DNA from 2 places in the Clostridium sp. Marseille-P299 genome. Region 1 is predicted to be linked to the other one. Evidence: a T-box and tRNA genes for the amino acid it is inferred to sense, from the RefSeq annotation. Region 1 holds a T-box; the other holds one or more tRNA genes.

The links. A T-box is a leader RNA that pairs with one kind of tRNA and senses whether it is charged. The one in region 1 lies ahead of BN4220_RS07905 (valine--tRNA ligase), so its partner is inferred to be a tRNA-Val.
Region 2: it encodes a tRNA-Val, which carries the amino acid that the T-box ahead of BN4220_RS07905 (valine--tRNA ligase) is inferred to sense. The anticodon was not compared.

Annotation. Positions count from the first base shown of each region.
Region 1 is NZ_FJVE01000006.1:890,559-901,776, forward strand. It holds gene sigF (RNA polymerase sporulation sigma factor SigF) at 92-808, opposite strand; gene spoIIAB (anti-sigma F factor) at 877-1,353, opposite strand; gene spoIIAA (anti-sigma F factor antagonist) at 1,423-1,803, opposite strand; gene BN4220_RS07900 (tetratricopeptide repeat protein) at 1,938-3,344, opposite strand; gene BN4220_RS20255 (hypothetical protein) at 3,373-3,513, opposite strand; gene BN4220_RS07905 (valine--tRNA ligase) at 3,887-6,565, opposite strand; T-box leader at 6,744-7,052, opposite strand; gene BN4220_RS07910 (VOC family protein) at 7,140-7,508, opposite strand; gene BN4220_RS07915 (MBL fold metallo-hydrolase) at 7,728-8,453, opposite strand; gene BN4220_RS07920 (tocopherol cyclase family protein) at 8,641-9,540, opposite strand; gene splB (spore photoproduct lyase) at 9,604-10,626, opposite strand; gene BN4220_RS07930 (nucleotidyltransferase domain-containing protein) at 10,688-11,218, opposite strand, start outside.
Region 2 is NZ_FJVE01000006.1:592,641-597,626, forward strand. It holds gene ispF (2-C-methyl-D-erythritol 2,4-cyclodiphosphate synthase) at 72-653, opposite strand; gene BN4220_RS06720 (pectinesterase family protein) at 957-1,961, shown strand; tRNA gene BN4220_RS06725 (tRNA-Met) at 2,052-2,125, opposite strand; tRNA gene BN4220_RS06730 (tRNA-Val) at 2,155-2,227, opposite strand; gene BN4220_RS06735 (transporter substrate-binding domain-containing protein) at 2,311-3,735, opposite strand; gene tyrS (tyrosine--tRNA ligase) at 3,647-4,897, opposite strand.

The DNA.
Region 1 (11,218 bases):
AAATAATCTAAATACATTTTGCAACAGCCACCTTCTTCCATATGCTGTTACTATGATTTCCAATTTCTCTAAGGATATGCTGGTAATTTATTCATCCAAGCATCTTCTCTCTCATTGTTCTTAAAATCTTTTTTTCTAGCCTTGAAACTTGAACCTGTGAGATTCCAAGTACAGTAGCAATTTCTGTTTGTGTTTTATCTTTAAAATAACGTAATGTTATAATATCTCGTTCTTTTTCTTCTAATGAATCCATAACTTCTTTTAATGCTAAGTGGTTAATCATGGTATCACTTTCATCTTCCATAAATTCAATTTTATCCATTAAATATATTGCATTTCCATCACCTTGATAAATTGTTTTATATAGTGATTCAACCTCTGCACCAGATTCTAGCGCTAAGACAACTTCTTCTTTTTCAAGTTGTAAACTCACGCATATTTCTTCAAGTGTTGGTTCCCTACCATTTTTCTTTTCTAGCTCACTGCGCATCATTCTTATTTTTCCCGCTGTTTCTTTAATAGACCGGCTAACCTTAATCATGCCATCATCTCTTAAAAAACGTTTAATTTCTCCTGTAATCATTGGTACTGCATACGTTGAGAATTTTACCTCATAGCTCATGTCGAATTTGTCGATTGCTTTCATCAAACCAATGCTTCCAATTTGAAATAAATCTTCTGCTTCATGTCCTCTACCTAAAAATCTACGAACAATACTCCATACCAAACCAACATTCTCAGTAATCACTAAATCTCTCGCCGCTTTATCCCCTTGTTTTGACAAATGAATAAGTTCCAGCGTATCCACGAATTATCTCCCTTCTACCGTGGTAATTATTTGGTTAGCATTAAATAAACGAACTATTTAAATCTAACCTATGTAGTTTGAATTACTTTCTTCATAATAACAACGGTTCCTTCACCTATCTTAGATTTCACCTCTAGTTCATCCATGAAAGCTTCCATAAATGCAAATCCCATACCAGAACGTTCTAACTCAGGTCTTGAAGTATAAAGTGGCTCCATTGCAAGCAAAACATTTTCAATACCAACACCTTGATCACTTACGGCGATTCCAATTTCTCTATCCTTAATATAGCAATGAAGCTTAACTTTTCCTTTCTCTTTTCCATATCCATGTATGATGGAATTTGTAACTGCTTCTGAAACTGCTGTTTTAATATCTGCTAATTCTTCTATCGTAGGATTTAATTGAGATGCAAAGGCAGACACTACCATACGAGCAAAACTTTCATTCTGCGACTTTGAATCAAACTCTATCGTCATTTCATTGTCATATTCCAAGGTACTCTCCTCCATATTTTTATTAAAAGCCTCTTTCAAATTCTCCATAATACCCTCCATGCCGTCTTCAAACAGCTTATTTATTAAACATATTACATGTTATTGTGCTTTTTTAATCTACATAGATGCCATAGCTTCTTCAATATCTTTATAATGAGCCATAATTTTATATAGTCCAGAAAGCATCAATATACGATTAACTGAATCAGAAACTCCAACCACCGCCACTTTCCCTCCTATAAATATAACTCTCTTATATCTGCCCATAATAACACCAATTCCTGAGCTATCCATGAAGGAAACCTTTTTGAAATCAAATATAATATTAAGCGCATTTCTTTGCTCTAATATCTTATCCGCTTGCTCTCTAATCCAAATTGCATTATGATGGTCCAAATCTTCTTTTAAATGAATGATTAAGGTTCGGTTCCTTAGCTCAAAATCTGCAAAGGTTTCTTCCCGAGGTGTGAGCCAAATAATATCTTCTCTTTTTCCCATATAAATATAATCCTTTCTAATCTTTATATAATATTTAACATAATTTTACATATCGTACTTATAAAAAAAGACATTCTAATTATAGAAATGTCTTTTTCAAAATCATTTTATCTAATGTCAATTAACCCTGTTGTTTATTGTAATGAATTCAATCTTGTATTTGTTGAATCCCTTAAGGTTGAATCTGGGCAGTTTTCTAGTAATTCATTATAATAAATTTTTGCACTTTCATCATTATCAAGTTCTTGATATGCTTTTCCTAGATAGTAAAGCGTATAATCGTAAGTAGGATTATATGCATATGCTTCAAGTAATGATTCTACAGCTTTTTCGTATTCACCCGCATCGAATTGGTCACGGCCTGTCAAAAATGCCGCATTATAAACCGATGGATAAATATCACTCTTCATTAAATCATAAAGCTCGCTGGCATCTTTATTCGTTAATTTTTCTGCATCCACAAGATAAAGAGCTTTTGCTACCGTTAAAAGCTCATCCTCACTTGGCTTGTTTATAGCTTTAACATCTGTGTATAATTTAAGTGCACTAAGTAAGTTATCATAAATCTTATTATCTTTTTGTGTACCTTGTTCATCTGCTAACTTACGTTCTGCTTCTTCTAACTTGGTTGTCAAGGTTTCAATTTCTTTTTCTTTTGAGTTAATAGTTGCAAGTTGAACATTTAGTTGGCTACTATAATCTAATTCCTCTTTCGCATATTCTTTACGAATATTTGATTTTACAGTAGGAACAATTAAGAAAAATACAACTGCAATTCCAATAATAACACCTAATACTAAATTAACAAATGCCAATACATTAGGCTTTTCTTCCCGATAGGAACTAATCGGTGTAATCCCTTTATTATTTGCTTCCGGTAAATCTCCATTGCTCCAATATGGGGCTTGTCCAGCATTTCCGGATGATAACATGCTATTTAACTCACTTAAATAACGAAGCGTAGTCGTATTTGAAATGTCTATCTTACTTGCCCGTAGTAAAGCACGTCTCGCACGTTCAAATTCATTGTTTTTCATATATAATAAAGCAAGCAATTGTAGAGCACGTATAAAATGTGGATTTAGGCTTACAACTTTTTTAAGCTGAATAATTGCTAAATCATAATTTCCTTGCTTTGCAGATTCTAAAGCAAAATTATACTTCTTAATTGCTTGATTCATATTATCTAACTTTGTAGGATTCGCCTGGATTTCTCCCATGTAAACATCTGCATCATTCTCATTACTTTGGAAATGCTTACTGATGACCCATTCACTTAACGCTGCAACGATTTCTCCCATCTCATAAAATACGAGACCTAATAAATTTCTAGCGTTAGTGTTTCTTTTATTCATCTCAAGGCTTTTCTTTAACATTAAAACCGCACCTGATAGGTCTCTTACTTTTGCCTTCTCAAGCCCTTGGTTATAATACATATTCGATACGCGATATACTCTTTTATATGTTGTTAAATCTTTACCGCACATATCGCAGCGGTTTCTTCTTACCGCGACTACATTGCCGCAATATGGACAATTCATCGTCTTCCCCCCATGGTCTATCAAAGTCTTATTTATCTTTCTTTTCTTTTAAAACTGCATCTATAATATCGGCAATATCTGTCAAGTCGTTGTTAAAAATTGCTTCTTCCGCTTGATCGACTTCAAGGCTTGGTTGAAACTTTGCAACCTCTTCATCAAAATTAATCATATCGACACCTCGTTTCTACCATAAAAACCGAATTTTTCTATAACACTACATTCTATATGATAACGATTAACCCTTAAAAAATCAAGCTTTTATCAACAAAATTAAATATATGTTAAGATTTATCAACAAACGGATTTTATAATTTATCAAAATAGGTATATATAATCTATTTAAGCTGCTTAATAGGATTAAAAAATCAAACTACAGTATACCCCAAAAAGCATGTACCATGCTTCCATTATAGTATACTGTAGTTTGATTGCAATAAATTTTTGTCGCAATAAATCGCAACATTATCAAAGATTCGTCAACATCTAAGCTTTTGGCTTAGCATGATTAAAAATAGTTTTTATTTCTACTACATTTTTAGCAATTATTTTTGGAAATGTGCCAATCTTTCCTCTACTTGCTCCATCATATTCGTGTATTTTTCAAGTTTTGCTCTTTCTTCCGCTATTTTAGCTTCTGGCGCTTTGCTAACAAATTTCTCATTTGCAAGCATTCCTTGAACACGTTTTAATTCTCCTGTCAAACGTTCTTTTTCTTTATTCAAACGCTCGATTTCTTTTTCAATATCAACTAAATCCGCAAATGGCATATAGATTGTAGCATTTGGAATCACTGCAGAAACGGCATCTTCATCAATTCCTGTTTTATCTTCCTGGATAATAACTTCACTTGCACCACCAAGAGTTGCAAAGAATACCTTACTATTTGTGAAGATTTCACGTACATTCTCACTATCAGAAACGATATAAACCGTAGCTTTTCTACTAGGTTTAACATTCATCTCTGTACGAACATTACGGATTCCTTTTACTGCTTCTTTGATTAATTCTACTGCTTCTTCTTGTGCCTTAAAGCTCATAGACTCATCAAATACTGGCCATTCAGAAACCATAACAGACTCTTCTGTCTCACTAATACCTTCCATATCCTTTAATGTGCAGAAGATTTCTTCTGTGATAAATGGCATATATGGATGTAATAATTTTAGTGCTGTTGTAAGAACTTTACGAAGTGTCCAAATTGCAGTTGTCTTAGTAGAATCATCATCACCATAAAGTCTTGGTTTAACCATTTCAATATACCAGTCACAGAATTCATCATAAATGAAATCATAAATTTTCTGTGCTGCAATACCAAGTTCAAACTTATCTAAGCTTTCTGTTACTTCCTTAGATAATTCATTCGCCTTTGATAAAATCCACTTATCAGCATCTGTTAATGTGCTCATATCAATTGTAGCAACCTTTGGATCTTTTCCTGCCTCTTCCATCTGTTGCATGTTCATCATGATAAAACGGGATGCATTCCAAACTTTATTTGCAAAGTTTCTACTTGCTTCTACACGTTCTAAATAAAAACGCATATCGTTACCAGGAGCATTACCTGTAATTAACGTGAAACGAAGAGCATCTGCTCCGTATTGATCAATAATTTCAAGTGGATCAATACCGTTACCAAGAGACTTACTCATCTTTCTTCCTTGAGAGTCACGAACCAAACCATGGAATAATACAGTTTTAAATGGTTTTTCTTTCATCATATCATATCCTGAGAAAATCATACGAATAACCCAGAAGAAGATGATATCATAACCAGTTACTAAAACATCCGTTGGATAGAAGTATTTTAAATCTTCGGTATCTTCTGGCCAGCCAATAGTTGAAAATGGCCAAAGTGCAGAACTAAACCAAGTATCTAATGTATCTGGATCCTGTGTGAAATGGTCATGACCACATTTACATTTTTCTGGCATCTCTTTGGATACTACAAATTCACCACACTTATCGCAGTAATATGCAGGAATTCTGTGTCCCCACCATAACTGTCTTGAAATACACCAATCTTTAATATTATCAGTCCAGTTAAAATAGATTTTTTCCATACGTTCTGGAATCAATGTAATTTCACCATTCTTAACCGCATCAACTGCTGGCTTAATTAATTCATCCATTTTTACAAACCATTGTTGTTTAATTAATGGTTCAATTGTTGTTTTACAACGGTCATGTGTTCCAACGTTATGGGAATGATCTTCAACCTTAACTAAAAGACCCATTTCATCAAGTTCTTTTACGATCTGCTTTCTTGCTTCGTAACGATCAAGTCCTTCGAATTTTCCTCCTAAGGAGTTAATCGTAGCATCGTCATTCATGATATTGATTTCTGGTAAGTTATGACGCTTTCCAACTTCAAAGTCGTTAGGGTCATGAGCAGGTGTAATCTTAACAACACCAGTACCAAATTCACGATCAACATAGGAATCACCAATGATAGGAATTTCTCTATCAACAAAAGGAACCTTTACAGTCTTACCAATTAAGTGTGCATATCTTTCATCTTCTGGATGAACAGCAACCGCAGTATCACCAAGCATAGTTTCTGGTCTTGTAGTTGCAAAGATTAAGAATTCATCGGTACCAACTACTGGATACTTAATGTGCCAGAAATGTCCTGCTTGATCTTGATATTCAACTTCGGCATCAGAGATAGAAGTTCCACAAACTGGACACCAGTTGATGATTCTTGATCCCTTGTAGATTAAGCCTTTTTCATAGTATTTAATGAAAACTTCTTCTACTGCTTTTGAACATCCTTCGTCCATTGTAAAGCGTTCTCTTTCCCAATCACAAGAAGAACCTAACTTCTTTAACTGGTCGATAATTCTTCCGCCGTACTCTTCTTTCCACTTCCAAGCACGTTCTAAAAAGCCATCACGACCTAGATCTTCTTTTTCAATTCCTTCTTTTTTCATCTGTTCGATGATTTTTACTTCTGTAGCAATTGCTGCATGGTCTGTACCTGGCTGCCAAAGTGCATTGTATCCTTGCATTCTCTTATAACGAATTAAGATATCTTGCATAGTATTATCAAGGGCATGCCCCATGTGAAGCTGTCCCGTAATATTTGGTGGTGGCATCACAATCGTAAATGGTTTCTTACTCTTATCTACTTCTGCATGAAAATACTTCTTATCTAGCCATTTGCTATATAATCTCTCTTCTATGTCCTTTGGATCATAGGTCTTTGCTAATTCTTTTTGCATCGAATCACCTGTACCTTTCCTTGTTGATGGTAATTTCCCTTAAAGGATTGTTTTAATTTCTTTTTGTTCATTCGTGTGCTTTTGTAGATTTCGTATGAGGAGAATTTGTTTCTGGTGGTTTTCGCTTTTGGGAGGATTCTCCCTTACTATCCTTATAAACAAAAAAAGGTTCTTCGTCAAAAAGGACGAAGAACCGTGGTACCACCTTAATTTACAATCAATCATACACCAAATTCTTAGTAGTTGATTGTCTCAATACGCATCTCATATCACTATTTACACAATGATAAAAACACTCGTCTGTAACGGGACTTCCCGTTATCTCCTACACGCACAAATTTAATTCATATAATTACATTTAATTTGTGTTTCAAAGATACTGTTCCGGAGCTACCTTCCATAAGCACTTCTTAAAACAACCTCTCAGCCATTGAGTTGTTCTCTCTGCTAAGGTTACTCATGTAATCCTCTCCATCATCACACTTATCTTATTATGTTACTATAATATGCAAAGTTTTTGCAGTTGTCAAGGGCTTTCTGAAACAAAAACTTCAATCATTAAATTGCTGTCAGATTACTTCCCAGGTACAATTTCAAGCCAGTAACCATCTGGATCACTGATAAAATAAATACCCATTGCTTTATTTTCAAAACAAATACAACCCATTTCTTTATGTTTTTCATAAGCTGCATCAAAATCGTCAACTTCAAATGCTAAATGGAATTCATTATCCCCTAGATTATATGGGCGATCCCATTCTTTTAACCAAGTTAATTCAAGTAAATGATCTGTAACTCCATCACCTAAGTATACAAGTATAAACTCTCCATTTTCAGCTACTTTTCTTCTTGATTCTACTAATCCTAAGGCTTCTTTATAGAATTCTAAAGACTTCTCCAAATTAAGTACATTAATATTATTATGTGCAAATTTAAACTCCATAAATTATTCATCCTTTCATATAAAAATATTTTTATTATATTGATACACGCCTTATTTTTCTATTTTTTGACGTAGTGATCATTTTATTCAATCATAACGAACTAGATGTCATTGAATTATAAATTTACGATTCAATAATGGATTTACGATTCGATAATGGATTTATGATTCAATAATGGATTTATGATTCAATAATGGATTTATGATTCAATAATGGATTTATGATTCAATAAGAAATTCTTTCCCTTCCTTATCAACATTCATAATTCGATCTTTATATTCTTTTGCAATTTCCATACCTTTTAACTGATCAATGACGGATGGTTTCTCCCAAAAATGCATTGGAAATGCATATGTTGTGTCGGTTAATTTCATAAAATAATCAAATCCCCACCAAAAGCGATCCTCTTGTCTAGGGTCAAGTGGTAGAAATGCTACTTTTATCTTCTTACCTTCCAACTTTTTAATTTCATCTTTAAAACGTTTGGTCATATCTTCGTATTCTTCTTTGGTTTCACCAGCCCAAGACCACCAATTCAAATCTCCAGCATGATAAATGACCGTACCAGAAATATCAAGATAAAATGCTACTCCCTCATCTGTTGAAGTTAATGTGGTAAGTGTACTTAACGAATCTATTGAAATCGTCTCATTCTTTCCAACATAATGAATTTTATCATAATCTTCCTGTGGTATCCCTTGCTTTTCCATATACTTCTCATTCATCTTTAGATCCTTTGATAGGATATATGTGACATCCTTATAAGGTTCCATTATCTGAAAGATTTCTTTATTAAAGTGATCATAATGCTTATGACTTGAAAAAACGAAGATGCGCTTTGAAGAATCAAACTTTGGTAGTTCTCCTTTAAAATAATCAAAGATTAAGATATAGGAATCCAATTCAACAACAAAACAGCTATGATAGATATACGTTACCTTCATACGCAATCCTCCTTATTTTATTATGTGTATAACAGTTAATTATAGAGTGACTTTTTTGAATATCATTCTTTCATAATATCTATTGTAATTATTCCACAATGTCTATACTTCTCTTATAACATACTACAATTATACCATAACGTATCCCTGATTTCACTAAATCTTCTTGATTATTTTAATACAAAGATTAATTACTATTTTTTATTCCCACATATTCAACGCTTGCATGACTACTCCTTAAATCAAACACCTTTTTCCCTGCATGATAGAATCTAAATCTTATATAACAAGAGACATCTTCATAAATCGAACGATTCATCGTCCCATTTTGCGGTGCTTTTAATTCGCGTGGTTGCCTATCATACGTTTGTATATATAAGGTATCTTGACCTTGTGTAATGCATACCTTGTTTTTACGAAGTAATACTACTTTTGCACCAAGATAAGTTGCAAATCGATATTCCTTCCCCTGATAATATATGATTGCAAAACATCCTCTTATTTTAAAGCATAAAATATTCATATCAGCTATTGCTGTAACAACGGAACACTCTTCTCCTTTAAAATCATTACACTGTGCCCAAAAATACGTGCTTGGAAATGAACTTCCATAATCTGTTTCTATATATCCTTTTCCACCATCTAGACAAAATTGCTTTCCATTCATGCTTAATTTACCATTGATATTATGTGACATGCTAAATACATCATGGCTACATTTCATAAATGGTATAAAACGTAGTGGACCCATGATGCAGTATGAAATTGGAGTGAGTGGACCATATTTAATTTTACCTTTAATTTCTAGATCAGGACATTTTATATCTAATTTTACACCTTTTTCGGTAAATAAATTATTTCCTATTTTAATCCATAATCGTTTTGGATGTGATTGAAAACAATCGTATGGATACGTAACATAATGGGTCTGATTGTTCGTAATAACTTGTATAAACGCGGATGCATTTCCAGCTCCATCTATTTGTACTCCTGGAATAAAACAAATCACTTTTTTCTTTCTCTGATGTTTAAAATACCATCCTTCAAAATAGGATATTGTCTTTCCATCACCATGAAAACATTTCATTGCAGCAAGCCTCCATTTAGTCAATTTTTCTTATTTTTGCCCATTGCTGCAATAATCATCCTTCTATATGATATACTTAATTTCACTTTCTGGAAAATATCGAATTAATTCAGATATAAAAAATGTTTTCATATCCTCTAAATCTTCTTTTGGATATAAATACTTTCCGTAACCAAATTGCCCGTATTTAAATTGGCGTTCCTCTTCTTTCATTGGTAATTGATTTTCTGGAAATATTTCATTAATCCGTCCTTTTGCTCGTAATGTATAGCGATGGGATATCACTTCAAAACTCACTCGTTTTAAAACATCTTCTGGAAGCTCCTCATGCAGTTCTAACAATAAGTTCTGATACTCTTCTACCCATCCATCATATAAAAAGACTGGAGCTATAATAAATCCAAGGGAATATCCTGCTTTTGCAACTGCAGTTGCAGCCTTGATACGATGCCTAGCCGTCGGTGTATGGTGCTCATACTTCTGAATAATTGTATCGGTATTGAGGCTAAATCGGATTTCTGTATGTCCATTATGGGGTAGCGATAGTAAGGATTCTACATCCGTATATTTACTTACGAACCGAAACCTAGCATGTTCCACTTGCCCAAAATATCGAATACAGGATTCTAATGCATGCGTATATGGCTCAACTGGAAGTGGATCAGATGTAGCTGCCCCTTCAAAAATTGTAGTATCGGGAAGCCTTTCCTTTATATATTCCCCCGCCTTTTCTAAGATTTCATCGATATTTACATGAACTCTAACATAGGGTTTATCTCCAAGTTGTGTATTTAAATAACAATACTCACATTGTCCCATACATCCACTAACAATGGGCAATTGATAGTGTGCAGAGGGTTTACAACTTTGAAATTTTAAACTTTTCTTGACCCCAACGACTAACGTCTGCTTGCCACTTTGATACTTTTCATGCAATTCTTTTCCTGGAATGTGAGAGCTTACTCGATTCGAACTCACCTCAAAAATTTCGATATCTTCTTCTTTTAAAAACCGTTCATATAACTCTTTACCAAGAGCAAATTCTTTCGCTCCTTGCTCAAATATAACACGCTTTGGTCGAAACATTATGCAATCCCTTTCTTACTCCTTTTCTCATAGTGTAAATCAAGATTGTACAATCATACATTTACTTTCTGGTAAATAGTGTATTTCCTATTTGAGCTTTAATCCATTTTAAAAATTCAAAATTAAATCCATCCATATCCTCTTCCGATAGTTGTTGTACTACATAATCTAGTATTTGAATGATTAATTGAATTGCTCTTTGATACCCTTGCTGATTTAAGCTCTCTGAAGCTTCCTCTAACCACATATATTGTTCTTCTGGGATTACTTCATTTATTTTTTTAAGTCGAAGATAAGCATATTCCTTATCAAAGATGTAACGAAGTAATAACGCACAATCTGAAATAGAATATCTTAACATGCTTGATGTCCATGGATAGTTCTTACGTGAAAATGCAGTATCTGCTTCAACAAATGTATAAAGAATATTATGGAAACTGCTGGCTAAATCTTCTTTCGTAATTGAAATAACACCAACCTTATAATTTTCTAATAACTGCTTTGGATCATATACAATTTTTATTTTATCCTTTTGCGGAAGTGTTTCCATTGTTACTGTATATAAATCAAAATGCAAACCATCTTCAAATAT
Region 2 (4,986 bases), 300 kb from region 1:
CTTACGACACCCGATTCATAAATTTTATCACTCACTGCCGCTAGTCTTGCAGCCTCCGATTCATAAATTAATTACTCATTACCGTTAGACTTGCAACATCCAGTACAACCGGAACAACGATCAGTGGCATCTGGATCATAAACATATGCTACTCCATCTTTTCCGTTATAAGAAAAATTCTCTACGGTATTTAATAAGCAAATTGCTTGAGAAGAAATTCCCTCTCCGCTACCGGTAAAACCTAATCCTTCCTCCGTTGTAGCCTTTATATTAACATTGTTTACGTCAATCTCCAATGTTTTTGCGATATTTTCAACCATTTTAGGAATGTAACTTGCTAATTTAGGTCTTTGTGCAACAATTGTTGCATCAATGTTTCCTATGATAAAACACTTTTCATCTAAGAGTTTTTTCACATGCTTTAACAATTCTATACTGGATACTCCACGATATTCCTCTTTCGTATCTGGAAAATGTTTTCCGATATCACCAAGTGCAGCTGCTCCAAGTAACGCATCCATAATCGCGTGGACTAATACATCTGCATCCGAATGACCTAGTAATCCTTTCTCATAAGGAATTGTAATACCACCTAAAATAAGTTCTCTATCTTCCACTAATTTATGAACATCATAACCTAACCCTACTCTCATCTTAACCTCCGTTCTTACTTAAGCTATATTCTAAGAAGTAAAAGGCAACTTCTGATAAGCTATACTATATGAAATTATATATTTTTCGTAATACTGTATTTATAATTTATTTAAATAGAACAACTTTTTCCTTAAATGTTCTTCCTTCATTTTATTATTATATTCAACGAATTACAATCAAAATATTTATCAATAATATTTTAACATAGTTTTTGCTTGTCATCCACCAAGGTTTTAGTATAATAAGCCTTAGGCAGATGCTTGAAATACAAAAGAAACTTACACATAGGAGGCCAGAAAATTATGATAACCGTTTCAATGCTTGGGGATGGTGATTTTAAAACCATTGGTGATGCTATTTTATCAATTCCTGATGTTCATGAAGAAACAATCACCATTTTCGTAAAACCAGGTATTTATAATGAAAAATTATTTATAAGGAAGTCGAATTTAAAAATCATCGGACAAGATCCTTTGACTACAGTGATTCGATATAATGATGGTGCAAAAAAATTGCGGGAGGATGGTAGTGAATATCGCACTTCAAATACCTTCACAGTTTTATTTGCCGGTAGAGATATCACAGTTGAAAATATAACCATTGAAAACTATGCTGGATATGGAGAAAAAGTGGGCCAGGCCGTAGCAGCCTATATTGCCTCTGATTGTACCGCTTTTTATAATTGCAGGTTTATTGCATTTCAAGATACTATCTTTGTTGGTGAAATCAATGAGGCTCAACTAGAAAAATTAATGCTACCTGATTATTTTAAAAATTCCAATACTCCAATCATGTTTCCACTTGTAAGAAATTATTTTGAAGATTGTTATATCCGTGGTGACGTTGATTTTATCTTTGGTTCTAATACTTGTTATTTTAATCGATGTACCATTGATTCTTGTGAATTACGAAGTGAAGAAACCGCTTATATCACTGCTGCAAATACTCCAATTTCACAAGAATTCGGCCTTGTTTTTTATGATTGTAATTTAATCGGTGATGCAAAAGAAAATAGTGTTTATCTTGGAAGGCCATGGAGAAGCTATGCAAAAACTGCATTTCTTCATTGTAATATGGAAGGTCATATTAAAGAGGAAGGCTGGCACAATTGGGATAAACCTAATGCAGAGGTTACTTGCTCCTATGTTGAATATGCAAATACAGGAGTTGGTAGTAAAACTAATAAACGTGCAAACTTTTCAAAACAACTAACAAATCCAGGATTAGAAGAATATTATCATCCACTCAATGTTTTACGTGGGGAGGATCTCTGGAACCCAGTTAGAACCATTGAAAATAATTTTTAGAAATGTACTTTAGTCGATTATCTAATTTCAATCAATACAACAAAAAACCTATCAATCGGCTAACGCCGTTTGATAGGTTTTCATTCATAGTAGCGAAAGAGGGATTTGAACCCACGACACCACGGGTATGAACCGTGTGCTCTAGCCAACTGAGCTATTTCGCCATATTACGTCATTTGACTGACCGTAAAAATGGGACCTATAGGACTCGAACCTATGACCCTCTGCTTGTAAGGCAGATGCTCTCCCAGCTGAGCTAAGATCCCATATCTCGTACTCACTTGCCGCGAGTACAAGATATATTATATTTAGGACAAGCCATTTTGTCAAGCATAAATTTAAATTTTTTTTAATTTGTTTTCGTTAGCACTGTAACCAAAAATCCATTGCTATAGACACCATTCTCTACAAAATGTCTTTTCTCACCATCCACATACAAAGCATATTCTTCTGTAAACAATTCTTCACCTAAGAACACGATATTTTTATAATGTAATTCATAATCATAACCTGTCAATACCGATAATTCTTTTAAACGTAACGTCTTTCTTTTTCGTTTTTTAAGCATAGATTTAAAATGTCTACTTGAAGTAATTTTACCTTGTTTTAGGTCAATATAAAACTTCTCAGAATCAGCGTCTAGTTTTATCATGAGTCGATTTTCTAAATCACGAATTCTCTTTCTTCTGTTTACATACTTCGTTATGTGTTTCGATGCATAAAAAATAATTAATACCGTTGCTGCTAAACCAAAAACATAAGTTGTAATACCTATTACGTGTCTCTTACTCGTTTCATCTTCTGAATCAATCTCATTGACAACGGATACGTTATCATTCACGTTGTGATACTCTAGATATATGTTTAATAAATCATTTAATAGTTCATTTAATGTTACATTCTCTGCGTTATAGGCAAAACGCTCGGTGAAAGGTATTGAGTAATCTAATATAGTATTTGCAGATTTTTCTAATAACTTATCCACATTATGGTTAAAATTACTCTCCTTTATTAACATTCCTTGTAATTCATCCCCATTTACTGCCTGAACCAAGTCATTGTATGAATTATATTCAATGGTGTGGCCTTCAAAAACAGTATCCTTTACCAAAGGTGAAAATCTTTCTTCAATTCCCCAATAATAATTCGAAACTGCTTCCATGGAAAATGTCTTATCGTTTCTTCCAACCAAGATTAGATTATTCTTAGTAATGCGATCTGAGAATGTAATATTTTTAGAGTTGGATAACAAGTTTTTCTCATAAAAACTTGGTTCTTCCTCGGAAGTTATCAGCATACCTGTTAAAATCTGAATCTCATTCTCTTCTAATTTCTCCAATGCTACTTGATAATCCTCAAACTGAACCATTTTAAAATCAATGTTTAATGCTTCTTTAAAATAAGCGATGATATCATAATATAATCCTAAATCCACTCCCGATTCGTCTGTATAGGAAAAAGGATAATCGTTGGTATCACCAATTGCATAATAAATACAACCATAAGTTTCTTGTAATAATTGTATCTTATCAATTTGTGACTTGTAAAATAGGTCTAGACTTTCTTTCTCCTCTAATTGTTTTTGACTTAATTGTGAATTCGCCTGTACGGTATACTTCGTAAAAGGTATAATCAAACAGATGTACAAAAAAGTTAAATTCAGAAGATAATGCTTATAGCTCTTTCTATTTTTCTTGCTCCTTTGCTTTAACGTCTTGAATCCCTCCTGCTTTTCGTAATCGAATAAATTTTTTCTTACCGATTCGTAGCACATTTTCATCCTCAACTAGGACGCAATCAATATCTAGGATTTTCTCTCCATTCAATGAGACGCCTCCTTGTTTTATTAATCGACGAAATTCACTTCCTGATGCCACAAGTTTATTTTCTAATAACAACGGCACAATGTCAAGTAAAGTTTCCATTTCTTTTGGCAGATCTAGTTCAGGCATTACATCAGGAATTTGACCATCTCTAAACACTGTTTTAAAATATTCTTCCCCTGCCTTACTTCCTTCTTCTCCATGGTAAAGTTCAGTAATAATACGTGCAAGCTTAATTTTTATATCCCTCGGATTTCTTCCATCTTCCATTTCTTGCTTCATTACTTCGATATCATCTGGATGCTCGTCCGTAACTAATTCAAAATAACGGATAATTAACTCATCTGGTACTTCCATAACTTTTTTAAACATAACTTCAGGTGATTCACTTACCCCTACATAGTTACCAAGACTTTTACTCATCTTTTCTTTACCATCTAGCCCCTCTAGTATAGGCATAAACATTGCAACCTGTGGCTCTTGCCCAGCATCCTTTTGAAGTACACGCCCAAATAAGACATTAAAGGTTTGGTCCGTTCCACCAAGTTCAATATCAGCATGAATTTTAACAGAATCATATCCTTGCATTAATGGGTAGAAGAACTCATGTAAACCAATTGCTTCATTTCTTTTGTAACGGCTAGTAAAATCATCTCGCTCTAATAATCTTGCAACGGTAGTAGTTGCCGCCAATTTAATAACATCTTCGAAATTTAATTTACTTAGCCATTCACTATTAAAATGAACCTTTGTTTTATCTTTATCTAACACTTTAAAAATCTGTTCTAAGTAAGTAGCAGCATTTTCTTTTACTTGCTCATCAGATAGTGGTTTTCTAGTCTTAGATTTTCCTGTTGGATCACCAATTTTTCCTGTAAAATCACCAATAATAATAACAGCTTCATGTCCTAAATCTTGCATTTGTCTAATTTTACGTAATACTACCGTATGACCAAGATGAATATCCGGTGCGGATGGATCCAGTCCTAATTTAATAATTAAAGGGCGTTCTTCACGAATGGACGTTTCTATCTTATTACGTAATTCATCCTCACTTATAATATCAAAAGCACCTTTTTTCATAATTTTTAATTGTTCTTCTACACTTTTCATTTTATTCTTTCCTTTTCCTCTTATAATCTATAACATAAACCCCATAGTCAAACCCAGAATTTATAAAGCATACATCAATTTTAATAACG